Regions from separate parts of the Blautia argi genome, predicted to be linked through region 1. Evidence: riboswitches for the same ligand, from Rfam matches in the RefSeq annotation. Region 1 holds a riboswitch; the other holds the start of a gene.
What was found. Region 1 has a riboswitch for ZMP and ZTP ahead of DQQ01_RS03835 (formate--tetrahydrofolate ligase). Riboswitches for the same ligand answer to the same signal wherever they lie in the genome.
Positions count from the first base shown of each region.

Region 2: another riboswitch for ZMP and ZTP. It lies ahead of DQQ01_RS04585 (IMP cyclohydrolase); the one in region 1 lies ahead of DQQ01_RS03835 (formate--tetrahydrofolate ligase).

Region 1 covers NZ_CP030280.1:758,941-766,414, reverse strand. The annotation lists partial or broken gene DQQ01_RS03845 (S8 family peptidase) at 240-1,986, opposite strand; gene DQQ01_RS03840 (formate/nitrite transporter family protein) at 2,166-2,930, opposite strand; gene DQQ01_RS03835 (formate--tetrahydrofolate ligase) at 2,962-4,647, opposite strand; ZMP/ZTP riboswitch at 4,791-4,875, opposite strand; partial or broken gene DQQ01_RS18015 (carbohydrate kinase family protein) at 5,024-5,990, opposite strand; gene DQQ01_RS03825 (potassium channel family protein) at 6,112-6,762, opposite strand; gene DQQ01_RS03820 (TrkH family potassium uptake protein) at 6,787-7,474, opposite strand, start outside.
Region 2 covers NZ_CP030280.1:915,968-923,441, forward strand. The annotation lists gene DQQ01_RS04570 (ABC transporter substrate-binding protein) at 87-1,103, shown strand; gene DQQ01_RS04575 (CYTH domain-containing protein) at 1,187-1,636, opposite strand; ZMP/ZTP riboswitch at 1,763-1,841, shown strand; gene DQQ01_RS04585 (IMP cyclohydrolase) at 1,952-2,665, shown strand; gene DQQ01_RS04590 (phosphoribosylaminoimidazolecarboxamide formyltransferase) at 2,690-3,874, shown strand; gene DQQ01_RS04595 (diaminopimelate dehydrogenase) at 4,140-5,126, shown strand; gene DQQ01_RS04600 (YitT family protein) at 5,169-6,035, shown strand; gene DQQ01_RS04605 (glycine--tRNA ligase) at 6,151-7,474, shown strand, end outside.

The DNA of each region.
Region 1 (7,474 bases):
CTCATATAGATTTAAGATAGTGATTTTTTCTTTTGCGCTTTCAGAATACTACCATTATGAACATATGTCAATATCTTTTTTCAAATAGAATTAAATCTACGCACCCGCGAAGGGTGCGACCATTTATCCGTTCCAACATATTTAGCGACTTTAATTGACTTTTCCAGTCCACTGAAAATTAAGTTTTTTCTTAAACCTTTGTCCCACCAACAGCATTTTTATGCTTTTTTATTTTAACTTCATTTCTTAGGGAAGCTATCGGAAAGACACAACGCCCCATATCCAATACGATTATTAGGATATTCCCCGCCTAAAAGCGGTCTTGCTCCTCTTCTTAAATAGGCCTTTACCTTCTCTCCGTACAAAAAAGGATCATTTTCCCTCACAATTCCCCACTCCATCAAGAGTGCAGCCGCACCGGTGACAAAAGGTGTGGCAAAGGAGGTTCCTGTGCGGCTTTCATATCCTCCTCCCAGCGCTGCTGTGACAATCCCCACCCCCGGTGCCACCAAATCCGGCTTAATCTCATTAGTCACCCTGGTATAACCCCTCCCTGAAAAATCCGCATATGCCAGATAACGGGAATCATACGCACCCACAGAAATCACTCTTTGCGCTGTGGAGGGAATGGTTTGTGTTGTCTGAGGTGTGGGAAAAAGGAAATGCGTATCTTCATTTAAAATACCCCCTCCCGGGAGCCACAAATCATAATCCCCGTCCACAATCTTTACAGGAATCAATCGGATTTTCCACGTTCCGCTGTCTACATATCCCCTTTTAGGCAAAAGCTCTATATAAATTTCCTGGGATAAACTATAGGGAGCAGGCTCTCCATAATACAACAAAAGCTCCATATTTCCCACAGAAAACCTCTGAGCGCCTAAAATCTCCTGAAAAGGCCCAATTCGCTGTCCCCCGGGAAGTAAAAGCTCTATCTCCATTTCATCTACATAATGCTTCCAGAACTGGATATTAAAACCAGGCTCATACTCCCCTACATTTAAAAGGATTTCTGTTGCCTCCGCTATCGAAACTCTCCCTGAAGTATGCAGTGCCTGATTCCCCTCATTTCCCATACCCACGCAGATAACACTCCGACCGTTCAGAGCCGCATTATCCAGATAGGTTTCCAAAAGAGATTCCCCGCTGTGAGAACCATAATTATTCCCAAAACTAAGATTCAGAGCCACAGGCTGCCCTCTGTCTGCTGCCAGACGAATAGCATAGTCAATCCCCTGCAAAAGCTCAGTGGTTCTGGGAAAGCCCCCTTCCCTTGCTGTTCCCAGCTTTACTACCAAAAGCTCACTTTCATAGGCAACTCCTCTATAGACCCCGTCTGACGCTCTGCCGTTTCCTGCAGCAATTCCAAGTACGCCTGTGCCATGTCCGCTTAAATCTCTGCTGGGCACTATTTTTTCTCTGTCTGCCCGGTTCTCTGCCAAAAGTGCCTGATTGATTTCTTCCTGTGTATACTCTGTTCCAATAGAATAGCCCCTGGGAGGTCTTCCCGGTATACTCTGATCCCAGAGCCGCAAAATCCGTGTGCTGCCGTCCGGATCTCTAAAATCCGGGTGAGCATAGTCTACACCTGAATCAATACATGCCACCAAAATCCCTTTTCCGGTAAGCGGCTCTCCCAAAGGGGAGAAAGCGCTTTGCACAGAAGTCATACAAGAGGCGCTTCTTCCCTGCTGCACAGCAAAAAACAAACGCTTGGGTTTCTCTATATATTCGATGCCCGGAATCCGGGACAATGCCTCAATCCGACTCTCCTCCAGTGTAATCACTGCAAAACCGTTTAAGAGCTCTGCCCTTGGCACATCTTCTCCCCAGAATGTCTGAAAGATTTCCCGTATACTTAATAATCAAGTCCCAGGTGTTTTCTGACTGATTATATCCTATATTCAGTTCCGGTGACTGCTCCCGTTCCGCTGCTGTTGCATCTAAAGCAAGATTTAGAAGATTTTCCAGCTTCTGATTTTCCATTTTTTGTTCCTGCGTTTTTCTTTCAGTCTACTCTTCTCTTTTTCAAAATATTCCGAAGCATCACATGCTTCATAAAGCTTCTTGATTTCTTCATAAGACATATTTTCCCATAAAGCCAAAAAGGCTGCCGCACCATATTGGTGCGACAGCCTATCTCCCCTCAAATTCTCTTTATCTTTCTATTTTTCTTTTGAAATCAGATGATATGGAAGCGCTACGCCTAAAACACCACCAACCATATTTCCCAAGGTTACTATAATTACATTATAGAAATATGCACCGATTCCAACCTTTCCTGTAATAAGTGAAACACCGATACTGCTCATGTTTGCAATACTATGTTCAAATCCACACACCATGAATACGAAAATACACCAGAAAATCATGATCAACTTCCCTGATTCAGATTTCATTTTTATTCCGCACCATACTGCAAGACATACCAAAATGTTACACAAGATTGCTTTGATAAACAATGGCACCGGAGCTGTAGTAGTTTTGGTAATTGCAAGATTTTCAAAGTAATCACCGATTCCGCCTGTAGGAACTTTTGCAGCCACGAAAAGAGCAGATGATAAAAGAGAACCAACCAGGTTTCCGATCCAGCATACACACCACAGTTTGCAGGCATCACCCACGGTAGCTGTTTTTCTGAATATAGCCGCTGACATGACAAAATTATTTCCTGTAAATAAGTCTGCCCCTGCCATAATAACTAAGCTAAGAGCTGCTGCAAAAGCCGCGCTTTGTGCCGGTTTTGCCCAGATCGCCGCTGCTTCTGAGCCTGACAGATGACCTGCCAATGTAAACGCTACAAAGCTACCCATTGCAACAAACATACCAGCTAAGATAGAGGCTACAAAATATCCCAGCGGATTGTTTTTCAGTAAATTCAATTTTGCTGCCGCAGAATTGCACACAGCCTTATATTCGTCTTTATACATACTTCATTGCTCCCTTCAAGCCCAAACTTTTTTAGAACAGCCCTGTAATCTTTCCTGTTTCGTCTACGTCAATCTTCTCAGCAGCCGGAACCTTCGGAAGTCCTGGCATGGTCATGATTTCTCCTGTCAGCGCTACGATAAAGCCTGCACCTGCAGAAATCTTTAAGTTTCTTACCGTTACTTCAAAATCTGTAGGCGCTCCCAGTTTGGTCTGGTCATCGGTTAAGCTGTACTGTGTCTTCGCTACACAGATTGGGCAGTTTCCATAGCCCAGGGCCTCTAACTGTGCTGCCTGTTTCTGTGCATTTGCAGTCAGAACCACTCTCTTTCCTCCGTATACCTTCTGTACAATCTGGTTCAGTTTATCTTCAATGCTTCCTTCCAGTTCATAGGAGAATGTAAAGTCATTTGGCTCTTCTACCAGACGGATAACCTCTTTTGCAAGGGCAATACCGCCTTCACCGCCTTTTGCCCATACTTCGGACAGGGCTACGTTTACGCCCAGCTCTTTACATTTCTGCTCTACCAGGTCAAGCTCTGCCTTTGTATCTGTTGGGAATGCGTTAATAGCAACCACACATGGCAGTTTGTATACGTTTTTGATGTTGCTTACATGTTTTAACAGGTTTGGAAGTCCCTTTTCCAGTGCTTCCAGGTTTTCATTGTTTAAGTCAGCCTTCGCTACGCCGCCATTGTATTTTAATGCACGAACCGTTGCTACGATAACGACTGCGCTTGGGTGCAGGTCTGCCATACGGCATTTGATATCCAGGAATTTCTCTGCTCCCAGGTCAGCTCCGAAACCTGCCTCTGTGATTGCATAATCCCCTAATTTCAATGCCATCTTTGTTGCAATGACAGAGTTACAGCCATGAGCGATATTTGCGAATGGTCCGCCGTGTACGATTGCAGGTACATGCTCCAGAGTCTGTACCAGATTTGGTTTCAGGGCGTCTTTTAACAGTGCGCACATCGCGCCTTCTGCATGTAAGTCATGGGCAGTTACCGGTTTCTGTTCGGAAACCTTTCCGTATGTATAACCAACAATAATACGTCCCAGTCTTTCCTTTAAGTCTGTGATATCTCTTGCCAGACACAGAACAGCCATGATCTCAGATGCTACGGTAATGTCATAGCCGTCTTCTCTTGGCATTCCGTTTGTCTTTCCGCCCATACCGTCTACAACAAAACGGAGCTGGCGGTCATTCATATCCACACATCTTCTCCAGGTAATCTTTCTTGGGTCAATGTTTAATTCATTTCCCTGATAAATATGGTTATCCAGCATTGCTGCTAAGAGGTTGTTTGCTGCGCCGATTGCATGGAAGTCACCGGTGAAGTGCAGGTTGATGTCCTCCATTGGAACGACCTGTGCATATCCGCCGCCTGCTGCTCCGCCCTTTACACCGAATACCGGTCCAAGAGAAGGCTCACGAAGAGCAACCATAACCTTTTTGCCAAGTCTTTGCATACCGTCTGCCAGACCAACGGTTGTTGTTGTCTTTCCTTCTCCTGCCGGTGTTGGGTTAATTGCTGTTACCAGGATTAATTTTCCGTTTGGCGCGTCGGATTCTTTTAATAAGTTGTAGTCGATTTTTGCTTTGTACTTTCCGTACTGTTCCAGATATTTGTCATCAATACCTGCTTTCTCTGCAATGTTTGTAATCGGCTCCATGGTACATTCCTGTGCAATTTCGATGTCTGATTTGAATCCCATAATCATATCCTCCTTAAAAGAAATAATAATTTTCCTCGCCCTTTTCCCAACCTTTTTTTCTCTCTCATTTCTATGCTTTTGTCCTGCATGTGTATGAGTCAAAAAGCTTCCTGGCTGAAAAAAGGGCAACACTTGTACGCTACAAATGTTGCCCAGACGGTCGGCTTATTATCTTATTCTGATTCCCCTGTGGTACTCCACATTTATCCGTCAGTAATCAGAACCTGTTGTTTTGCAGCAGATATTTAAATATTTATCTGTCACAGAACTATGGTTATAATCTAACACAAAATTATCTTGATGTCAATCTACTTCAATAAAGTTTGTGAAATTTTTACCAATTTTATTTTCTTTTCTATACAAACCTCACAAGTACTTATGCGCCAATAAAGGAAAGTACTTCTTCCTTCTCTGGCATCACTCTTAAAGCGCCTTTTTTTGTTGTAATAAGGGATGAAGCACCGTTGGCAAAACGCAGCATTTCCTGCAGATTTTCTTCTGTCAGACCCGTAATGCCATGTTCCAGTACATAATTCAGCGCACATGCTCCAAAGGTATCACCCGCACCTGTGGTTTCAATGGTATTTTCCTGCAAAAACGGTACCTGGAAAACTTCCTTTCCCTCATGGAAAGCAATACTTCCCTCTTTTCCCATGGTCACATTCATGAGCTTTAAGTTTGGATATTCCTTTAACAGTCTGTGTGCGCCTTCTTTTACGTCCTTTGTCCCTGTCATAAATTCCAGTTCTTCTTCGGAAATTTTCAGAAGGTCGCATTTGGACAAGCCATATGCAATCTGTTCTTTTGCCTCTTCCATAGATTTCCAGAGAGGAGGTCTTAAGTTCGGGTCAAAGGAAATCAGAAGTCCGGCTTCTTTTGCCACATCAATGGCTTTATACGTTGCCTTTCTTACTCCTTCATGTGTCATGGACAACGTTCCATAATGAAAGGCTTTTGCAGAACGGATATATTCTTCGTCAATCTGCTCCTCCTGAAGCATTCATATCCGCCCCCGGATTTCTGTAAAATGCAAAATCTCTGTCCCCATCCTCAAATGTATGAACAAATGCAAGTGTTGTATGCACTTCTTCATCTTCATATAAGTGGCTGGTATCAATACCAATGGAGTCCAGGGTACTGCGGAGAGCTGTTCCAAACTGGTCTTTTCCTACAACTCCCAGAAAAGAGGTCTTTTTCCCCAGCTTGTTTAACATTGCCAGTACATTACACGGCGCTCCGCCCGGATTCGCCTCAAACATAGAATTTCCCTGTCCGCTTACTCCGTTTTCTGTAAAATCAATCAAAAGCTCGCCTAATGCGATTACATCAAATTTTTTACACATGTTTCCTACTCTCTTTCTCATCACTTTACTTCTTGTTGCTTTAATGTGCATTATAGCTTTTTTTCCTTTTTCATGCAACATTTCCACATATCTTTCCCGAATTTTTCTATTGAAACCAGAATTATTTCATTTTCGCAACCGTACGCACGTCCTGAAAATGTCCCATAACAATCAAGGTTTCTGTGCTCTTAAACACATATTCCGCACCGGGAAGCGGAAACATTTTTCCGTCTTCCTTTGTTGCCAGAATACTGATGTGATGCTTTCTTCTGACCTCTTTCTCCAGGATAGAACTTCCTACCCAGGACTGAGGAACCGGAATCTCATAAATTGCATATTCATCGGTCAACTTAATGTAGTCAAAAATATTGTCATTACCGTATTTAACGGCCAGACGCTGTGCCATTTCCTTTTCCGGATACACTACATCGTCTGCACCATTTCTCAAAAGAAATTTTGCATGCACATCCCGGTTGGCTCTTGCCAGCACCATGGAAGCCCCGCAGTCCTTTAAAAGCGCTGTGGCTTCCAGAGAACTCTGGAAATTATCGCCAATGGCAACCACACATAAATCAAAATTTCTCACTCCCAGAGATTCTACAAAATGTTCATTGGTAGCATCGCCTATCTGGGCGTCTGTCACCATATCTATGGCATCATTGACTCTCTCCTCATTAATGTCCACTGCAAGGACCTCATTTCCTTCTGCGATTAATCGCTCTGCCATATGCCTTCCAAAACGGCCAAGCCCTATCAGAAGCACTGATTTCATTTCTGTTTTCCTCCTTAAATCATTTTATCCTACAGAAATCTTTTCTACCGGAAGCTTTGACGGAATTGTGGATATATGGTTTGTAAATGCAATCAGTATGGTAATACCGCCCACTCTTCCGATAAACATCAGCAGAATCAAAATCACCTGTGACACCATTCCCAGACTGGAAGTAATTCCAAGAGAAAGTCCCACCGTACAAAGTGCAGACACGGTTTCAAAAAGTGTCTGCTTTATTCCCAGATTTTCTATAGTGGCAATCGCCATAGAAGAACCTATACTCAATAAACCATAAAACATCATCAGACAGCAGGCATGGCGGATTGCTTCTCCCTCCACTCTGCGCCGGAATAATTCCAAATCCTTTCGTTTCCGAAGTTCTGTCCAGATTGTCAGCATCAGAACCAGTATGGTCGTAGTCTTAATTCCCCCTGCAGTAGACCCCGGGGAACCGCCGATAAACATCAGACATACCATCAGCATCTGGCTGCTGTCCGTCAACGCGTTCAAATCCACGGTATTAAAACCTGCCGTTCTGGGGGTAACTGCCTGAAAAAAAGCACTGAGTATCTGCTGTCCCAGGGTTTTTCCTTCCATAGAAGGCTGTCCCCACTCAAAAAGAAACATCAGCAGCGTACCGCCGATAATGAGAACTCCTGTAGCAAAAATCACCATTTTTGTATGCAGTCTGTAGTACCGAAATTTCCATTTA
Region 2 (7,474 bases), 160 kb from region 1:
TTTCCCTTCCTATCATAAAATAAAGTGTGGAGAAGGCTGCCGCACTATGCAGCCTTTTGAGATTTTAGAATTGAGGGGAGAGCATCATGAAAAAGAAAGTGAGCATGCTTTTTGCAATGCTTTTGTGTCTGGGCATGGGGTTTACAGGCTGCAAAGCTCAGCAGGGAGAAAGGCAGGAAAAAACAGAGGAGCTTACCAAAGTGACCTTAAACGAGGTGGCACACTCCATTTTTTATGCGCCGCAGTATGTGGCAATCGAAGAGGGATATTTTGTAAATGAGGGAATTAAGCTGGAGCTGGTTACAGGATTTGGAGCAGATAAGGTGATGTCTGCTCTTTTATCCGGTGATGCAGATATTGGTTTTATGGGGTCAGAGGCAACGGTTTATGCCTATCAGCAGGGGGCTCAGGATAAGGTGCTGAACTTTGCCCAGCTTACGCAGAGAGCCGGGAATTTTGTGGTGGCAAGAGAAAAAATGCCAGACTTCGAGTGGACAGATTTGAAGGGCAAGGATATTCTGGGAGGCCGTAAAAGCGGTATGCCGGAAATGGTCTTTGAGTATATTTTGAAGGAAAAGGGCATGGATCCGGATACAGATATGGGCATTGACAGAAGCATTGACTTTGGCTCTACAGCGGCAGCTTTTGCCGGAGGGCAGGGGCAGTTCAGTATTGAATTTGAACCCTCTGCCACTATGCTTGAGCAGGAAGGCGCCGGATATGTAGTGGCATCCTGCGGTGTAGAATCCGGCTATGTTCCTTATACGGCCTACAGTGCCAGAGAAAGCTATATTGAGAAGAACCCGGAAGTGATACAGGGATTTGTAAAAGCTCTGCAAAAAGGCATGGATTATGTAAATACCCATACGCCGGAAGAAATTGCCTCTATTATTGCCCCACAGTTTAAAGAAAATGATTTGGAAACCATTACTGCCATTGTAAAGCGTTATCAGGAACAGGATACCTGGAAAGACAATCTTGTATTTGAGGAGAAAAGCTTTGAGCTTTTGCAGGATATCTTGGAAAGCGCTGGAGAACTGGAAAAGAGAGTTCCGTATGAGGAGCTGGTGCTTACCGAGTATGCCAAGAAGGCTGAAGAGTAAGGAGTTGAAAGTGCAACAATCACTCAAGAATGGTTGACCTGTAAGAAGTAGAAAGACCACCCTAAAGGATGGTCTTTCTGTGTTTATTTTTTTCCTCTGGACAGTACACTGTTGTGATAAGCAGTAGAAAATGTTACATCTTCCCCAAACCACTGAGGAGGAACAAAACTGTTTGCCTCTTCTTCTGTGGAAAACTCCACTTCTGCCAGCCACAGACCTTCATAAGGGGCGTTAAAAACATCCAGCTCGATGGTGAGTCCTTTAGGTAGGGGCAGCAGATACCGGGTCTTGGAAAGGATAATGCCGTCTGCCTTTGTACGTAGATGCTCGTAAGCTTCACGGGTCAGAGGCAGATTGTATTCCTCCCGCATCATCATGCCTTTTCCTTTATAGGTGAGATAATAGTCGTTGTCCTGTCTGCGGATCCGCACAACCGGGGCAATGCAGAGATAAGCCTGCTCAATTTTCCTGGAAGGAAAGGCTTCCAGATCCTTTGGGAGTTCATGAATCAGATATTTACGTTCAATTTCCACGATTGTTTTCTCCTTTTCCTGATGAAGTATTAAAAATATCATATAATGTTCAAATGCAAAAAGCAAGCCACAGGAAGGTGGGAGAAAAAAAGGGATTGACAACCCTTTTTTTAAATGGTATGTTTTAAGTGCTTATATGACTGACGGAAGTGGAAATGACCACGGGGAGTATAAGCCACAGAAGCCGACCGTCTGGGCGAATATGCTCGGAAAGTGGGCTTTTTCTTATTTTTTAAAACTCTTTTTGGGAAAAATTAAGAAAAGCCGGGAAAAGTTCCGAGTGAGTTTAGAACAGCAGGAAAAGGAGATAAGTTCATGGAAATGTTATCACTGGAAAAAGAGTTAAAGAGCAATGCATATCCGGGCAGAGGAATTGTGCTGGGAAAATCAGAAGACGGAAAAAAAGCTGTTGCCGCTTATTTTATTATGGGCAGAAGTGAAAACAGCAGAAACCGCGTATTCGTAGAAGAAGGTGAAGGAATCCGTACACAGGCATTCGACCCTTCTAAATTAACAGACCCAAGCCTGATTATTTATGCGCCGGTACGCGTACTGGGCAATAAAACCATTGTGACAAACGGTGACCAGACAGATACCATCTACGAAGGTATGGACAAACAGATGACCTTTGAGCAGTCTTTGAGAAGTCGTGAATTTGAACCGGACGGACCAAACTACACACCTCGTATTTCCGGCGTGATGCATTTGGAAAACGGCAGATATAACTATGCAATGTCTATTTTAAAGAGCAACAATGGAAATCCGGACGCCTGCAACCGCTATACCTTTGCATATGAAAATCCGGTGGCAGGAGAAGGACATTTTATCCACACTTATATGCATGACGGCAATCCTCTTCCAAGCTTTGAAGGAGAGCCAAAGCTGGTGGGAATCCCAAACGATATTGATGCGTTTACAGAGCAGGTGTGGACAAGTTTAAATGAAGAAAATAAGGTTTCTCTGTTTGTTCGCTTCATTGATATTGAAACAGGCAAATATGAAACCAGAATTGTAAATAAAAATAAATAAGAAATAGGAAAGGAGAAAATTATTATGAAAGAATTAGCTTTAAAATACGGTTGTAACCCAAATCAGAAACCTTCCAGAATTTATATGGAAGAAAATGGCGACCTGCCAATTAAAGTTTTATCAGGAAAACCGGGCTATATTAATTTCCTGGACGCTTTTAACGGATGGCAGCTGGTAAGAGATTTAAAGAAAGCAACAGGTCTTCCGGCAGCAACTTCTTTTAAACATGTATCTCCGGCAGGAGCCGCTGTGGGACTTCCTCTGACAGAAACACTGGCAAAAATCTACTGGGTAGATGACATGGACTGGAAAAACTTTTCTCCTATTGCCTGCGCTTACGCAAGAGCCAGAGGTGCGGACAGAATGTCTTCTTTTGGGGACTTTATTTCCCTTTCCGACGTGTGCGACAAAGATACCGCGCTGCTGATTAAGAGAGAGGTTTCCGACGGTGTTATTGCGCCGGGGTATACAGAGGAAGCTCTGGAGATTTTGACACAGAAGAAAAAAGGAAATTATAATGTCATCGAGATTGACCCGGATTATGTGCCGGCTCCATTGGAACGCAAACAGGTCTTTGGCATTACCTTTGAGCAGGGACGCCAGGAGTTAGCCATTGATGATGAATTGATTTCCAATATTGTTACAGAAAATAAAGAATTGACAGAAGAAGCAAAGAGAGATTTAAAGGTTTCTCTGATTATTCTGAAATACACACAGTCCAATTCTGTATGCTTTGTAAAAGACGGACAGGCCATTGGCGTAGGCGCAGGACAGCAGTCCCGTGTACACTGTACGCGTCTGGCAGGACAGAAGGCAGACAACTGGTGGTTAAGACAGTGTCCGAAGGTGCTGAACTTGCCATTTAAGGATACCATTACCCGCGCAGAGAGAGATAATGCCATTGATGTGTATATTGGCGAGGAATATATGGACGTTCTGGCTGACGGCGCATGGGAAAAGACCTTTACAGAAAAGCCGGAGGTCTTCACAAGAGAAGAAAAGAGAGCATGGCTGGATAAGCTGCAGAATGTCACCCTTGGCTCTGATGCATTTTTCCCGTTCTCTGACAATATTGAACGCGCGAAAAAGAGCGGTGTGTCTTACATTGCACAGCCGGGTGGCTCTGTGAGAGATGATGCAGTGATTGATACCTGCAACAAATACAACATGGTGATGGCATTTACCGGAATTCGTCTGTTCCACCACTAAAAACAGAAATTTTGTGAAATATAGAAAAGGAAACGGATACAGACCCCGGGAATCCGGGAAATTGACGCATTTTCAAAAAACAGGTTGGCACAGCTTTGAGCTTAGAGTCTGAAAGCTGTGTCAAAGACCGAAAAATTTATCAATTTACCAGAGAAAAGGGAATGGGTATCCGTTCTCTTTTTTTTATTGGGGCATTGACAAAGAAAGCGTATCTGATATATTCTGAAAGGGCAAACAGAGACTACAACAGATAGGAGAGTGTGACATGAGTATTAAAATTGGTATTTTAGGATACGGAAACCTGGGTCGTGGTGTGGAGTGTGCAGTAAAACACAATCCGGATATGGAACTTGTGGCTGTTTTTACCCGCCGCAATCCGGAAGACGTGAAGATTCTTACAGAAACAGCAAAGGTTTGCCATGTGGATCAGGCAGTGAGCATGAAGGACGAAATTGATGTGTTAATTCTCTGCGGCGGAAGCGCTACAGACCTGCCGGTACAGACACCAGAATTTGCACAGCATTTCAATGTAGTAGACAGCTTTGATACCCATGCAAGAATACCGGAACATTTTGCAGCTGTAGACGCTGCTGCAAAAAAAGGAAATCATACAGCCATGATTTCTGTTGGCTGGGATCCGGGTATGTTTTCTTTAAACCGTCTGTATGCCAATGCAATTTTGCCGGGTGGTAAGGATTATACCTTCTGGGGCAAAGGCGTGAGTCAGGGGCATTCAGACGCTGTGAGAAGAATTGAAGGTGTTTTAGATGCAAGACAGTATACCATTCCGGTAGAAAGCGCGCTGGAGGCAGTGAGAAACGGAGAAAATCCGGAGCTTTCCACACGCCAGAAGCACACAAGAGAAGTATTTGTTGTAGCAGAGGACGGCGCTGATAAGGCAAAAATCGAACATGAAATCAAAACCATGCCGAATTATTTCGATGAATACGATACTACTGTACATTTTATTACAGCGGAAGAAATGGCAGCCAGCCATGCAGGACTTCCTCACGGCGGTTTTGTAATTCGTACCGGCAGCACAGGCTGGGAAGATGAACATCAGCATGTAGTAGAATACAGCTTAAAGCTGGATTCCAATCCGGAATTTACTTCCTCTGTTATTGTGGCTTATGCAAGAGCTGCTTATCGTATGAGTCTGGAAGGACAGACAGGCTGCAAGACTGTGTTTGACGTGGCACCTGCATATTTAAGCTTACAGACTCCGGAAGAGCTGCGGGCTCATATGCTGTAAACGAGTAGGGAGAATGGGAATAAAAGGAAAGAGAGTAAAACAGTGAATCCTAAAATAGATACCAAAAGAGAAGCAAAGCGAATCATTTTCGGCTTAATCGGAGCCGTGATTATGGCGGTGAACATTAAGACCTTTGTGCGGGCAGGGGGCTTGTATCCCGGCGGTTTTAATGGTGTGACACTGTTGTTTCAGACTATTTGCGACCGCTTTTTTGACATTGCCGTACCGTTTTCGCCTATTAGTCTTGCCCTGAATGCAATTCCGGCGATTATCAGCTTTAAGGCGATTGGAAAGAAGTTTACGGTGATTACCAGCCTTATGATTGTGGCGACCAGTGTTCTGACCGACATGGTTCCCGCCATACCGATTACCCAGGATATTTTGCTTATTAGTGTCTTCGGCGGACTGATTAACGGTGTGGCAATCAGCATTGCCCTGATTGGCGGCGCTTCCACAGGAGGAACCGATTTTATTGCCATTTATTTTGCGGAAAAGAAAAACAAAGATGTATGGAATTATATTTTACTGGCAAATGCAGTTGTGCTTTTGGTTGCGGGTTATCTGTTTGGCTGGGACAAGGCGCTGTATTCTATTATTTTCCAGTACGCCTCCACACAGATGATACATCTGCTTTACCAGACGTATAAGAAGGTGACGCTGTTTGTCATTACCGATGAGCCGGAGGCAGTATACCAGGCTATTTATGAGGTGACAAATCACAGCGCTACAGAATTTACGGCAACAGGCATGTATTCCAATGAAAAACGGAAAATGATTTACTCTGTGGTGTCCACCATGGAAGCAAAGGTGCTGACACAAAAAGTTATGGAGGCAGACCCTCATGCTTTTGTGAATGTGGTGAAAACAGATACGCTGGTGGGGAGATTTTATCAGAAGGAAACCTATTAGGTTGGAAAAACTCTTCTTTAGAGGTTGAAAAGATAAGATTTAACCGTTATAATAGTCCCTATCAGTAAAAATAGCAATGATTTTACAAAAATGCAGAGATAGAGGAGATTGTATAATGGAAAAGACAATGGAAAAGATTGTTGCACTTGCAAAATCCAGAGGATTCGTATATCCGGGTTCAGAAATTTACGGTGGTCTTGCAAATACATGGGACTACGGAAACCTGGGTGTAGAACTGAAAAACAATGTAAAGAAAGCATGGTGGCAGAAGTTTGTTATGGAAAGCCCATACAACGTAGGCGTAGACTGTGCTATCCTCATGAATCCTCAGACATGGGTGGCTTCCGGTCATTTAGGCGGATTTTCAGATCCGTTGATGGATTGTAAAGAGTGCCATGAGCGTTTCCGTGCAGATAAGATTATTGAGGACTTCTGTGCAGAAAAAGGCATTGAAATCGAAGGCAGCGTAGACGCATGGAGCCAGGAAAAGATGAAAGAGTTTATCGAAGAGCATCAGATTCCATGTCCGACCTGCGGCAAACACAACTTTACAGATATCCGTCAGTTTAACCTGATGTTTAAAACCTTCCAGGGTGTTACTGAAGATGCAAAAAATACAGTCTATTTAAGACCGGAAACCGCACAGGGTATCTTTGTAAACTTTAAAAACGTACAGAGAACTTCCAGAAAGAAACTGCCATTTGGTATTGCACAGATTGGTAAATCTTTCCGTAATGAAATTACACCTGGTAACTTCACTTTCCGTACCCGTGAATTTGAGCAGATGGAACTGGAATTTTTCTGTAAACCGGATACAGATTTGGAATGGTTTGCATACTGGAAACAGTTCTGTCTGGACTGGCTGCACAGTCTGGGCTTAAAAGACGAAGAAGTGCGCTACCGTGACCATGATAAAGAAGAACTGAGCTTTTACAGCAAGGCAACCACTGATGTGGAATTCCTCTTCCCATTTGGCTGGGGCGAGCTTTGGGGCATTGCCGACAGAACGGATTATGACCTGACACAGCACCAGAATGTATCCGGACAGGATATGACCTATTTTGATGATGAAACAAACCAGAAATATATTCCATATGTTATCGAACCTTCTCTGGGCGCAGACCGTATGGTACTGGCATTTTTGTGCAGCGCTTACGATGAAGAGGTTCTGGACGCAGAGAAAAATGACGTGCGTACTGTGCTGCATTTCCACCCTGCACTGGCACCGGTGAAAATTGGTGTGCTGCCTCTTTCCAAAAAATTGAATGAAGGCGCGTTAAAGGTATTTGAGCAGTTATCAAAGAAATACAACTGTGAGTTTGATGACAGAGGAAATATCGGAAAACGTTACCGCCGTCAGGACGAAATCGGAACACCTTTCTGTGTAACCTATGACTTTGATTCCGAAACTGATGGAGCAGTAACCGTTCGCGACAGAG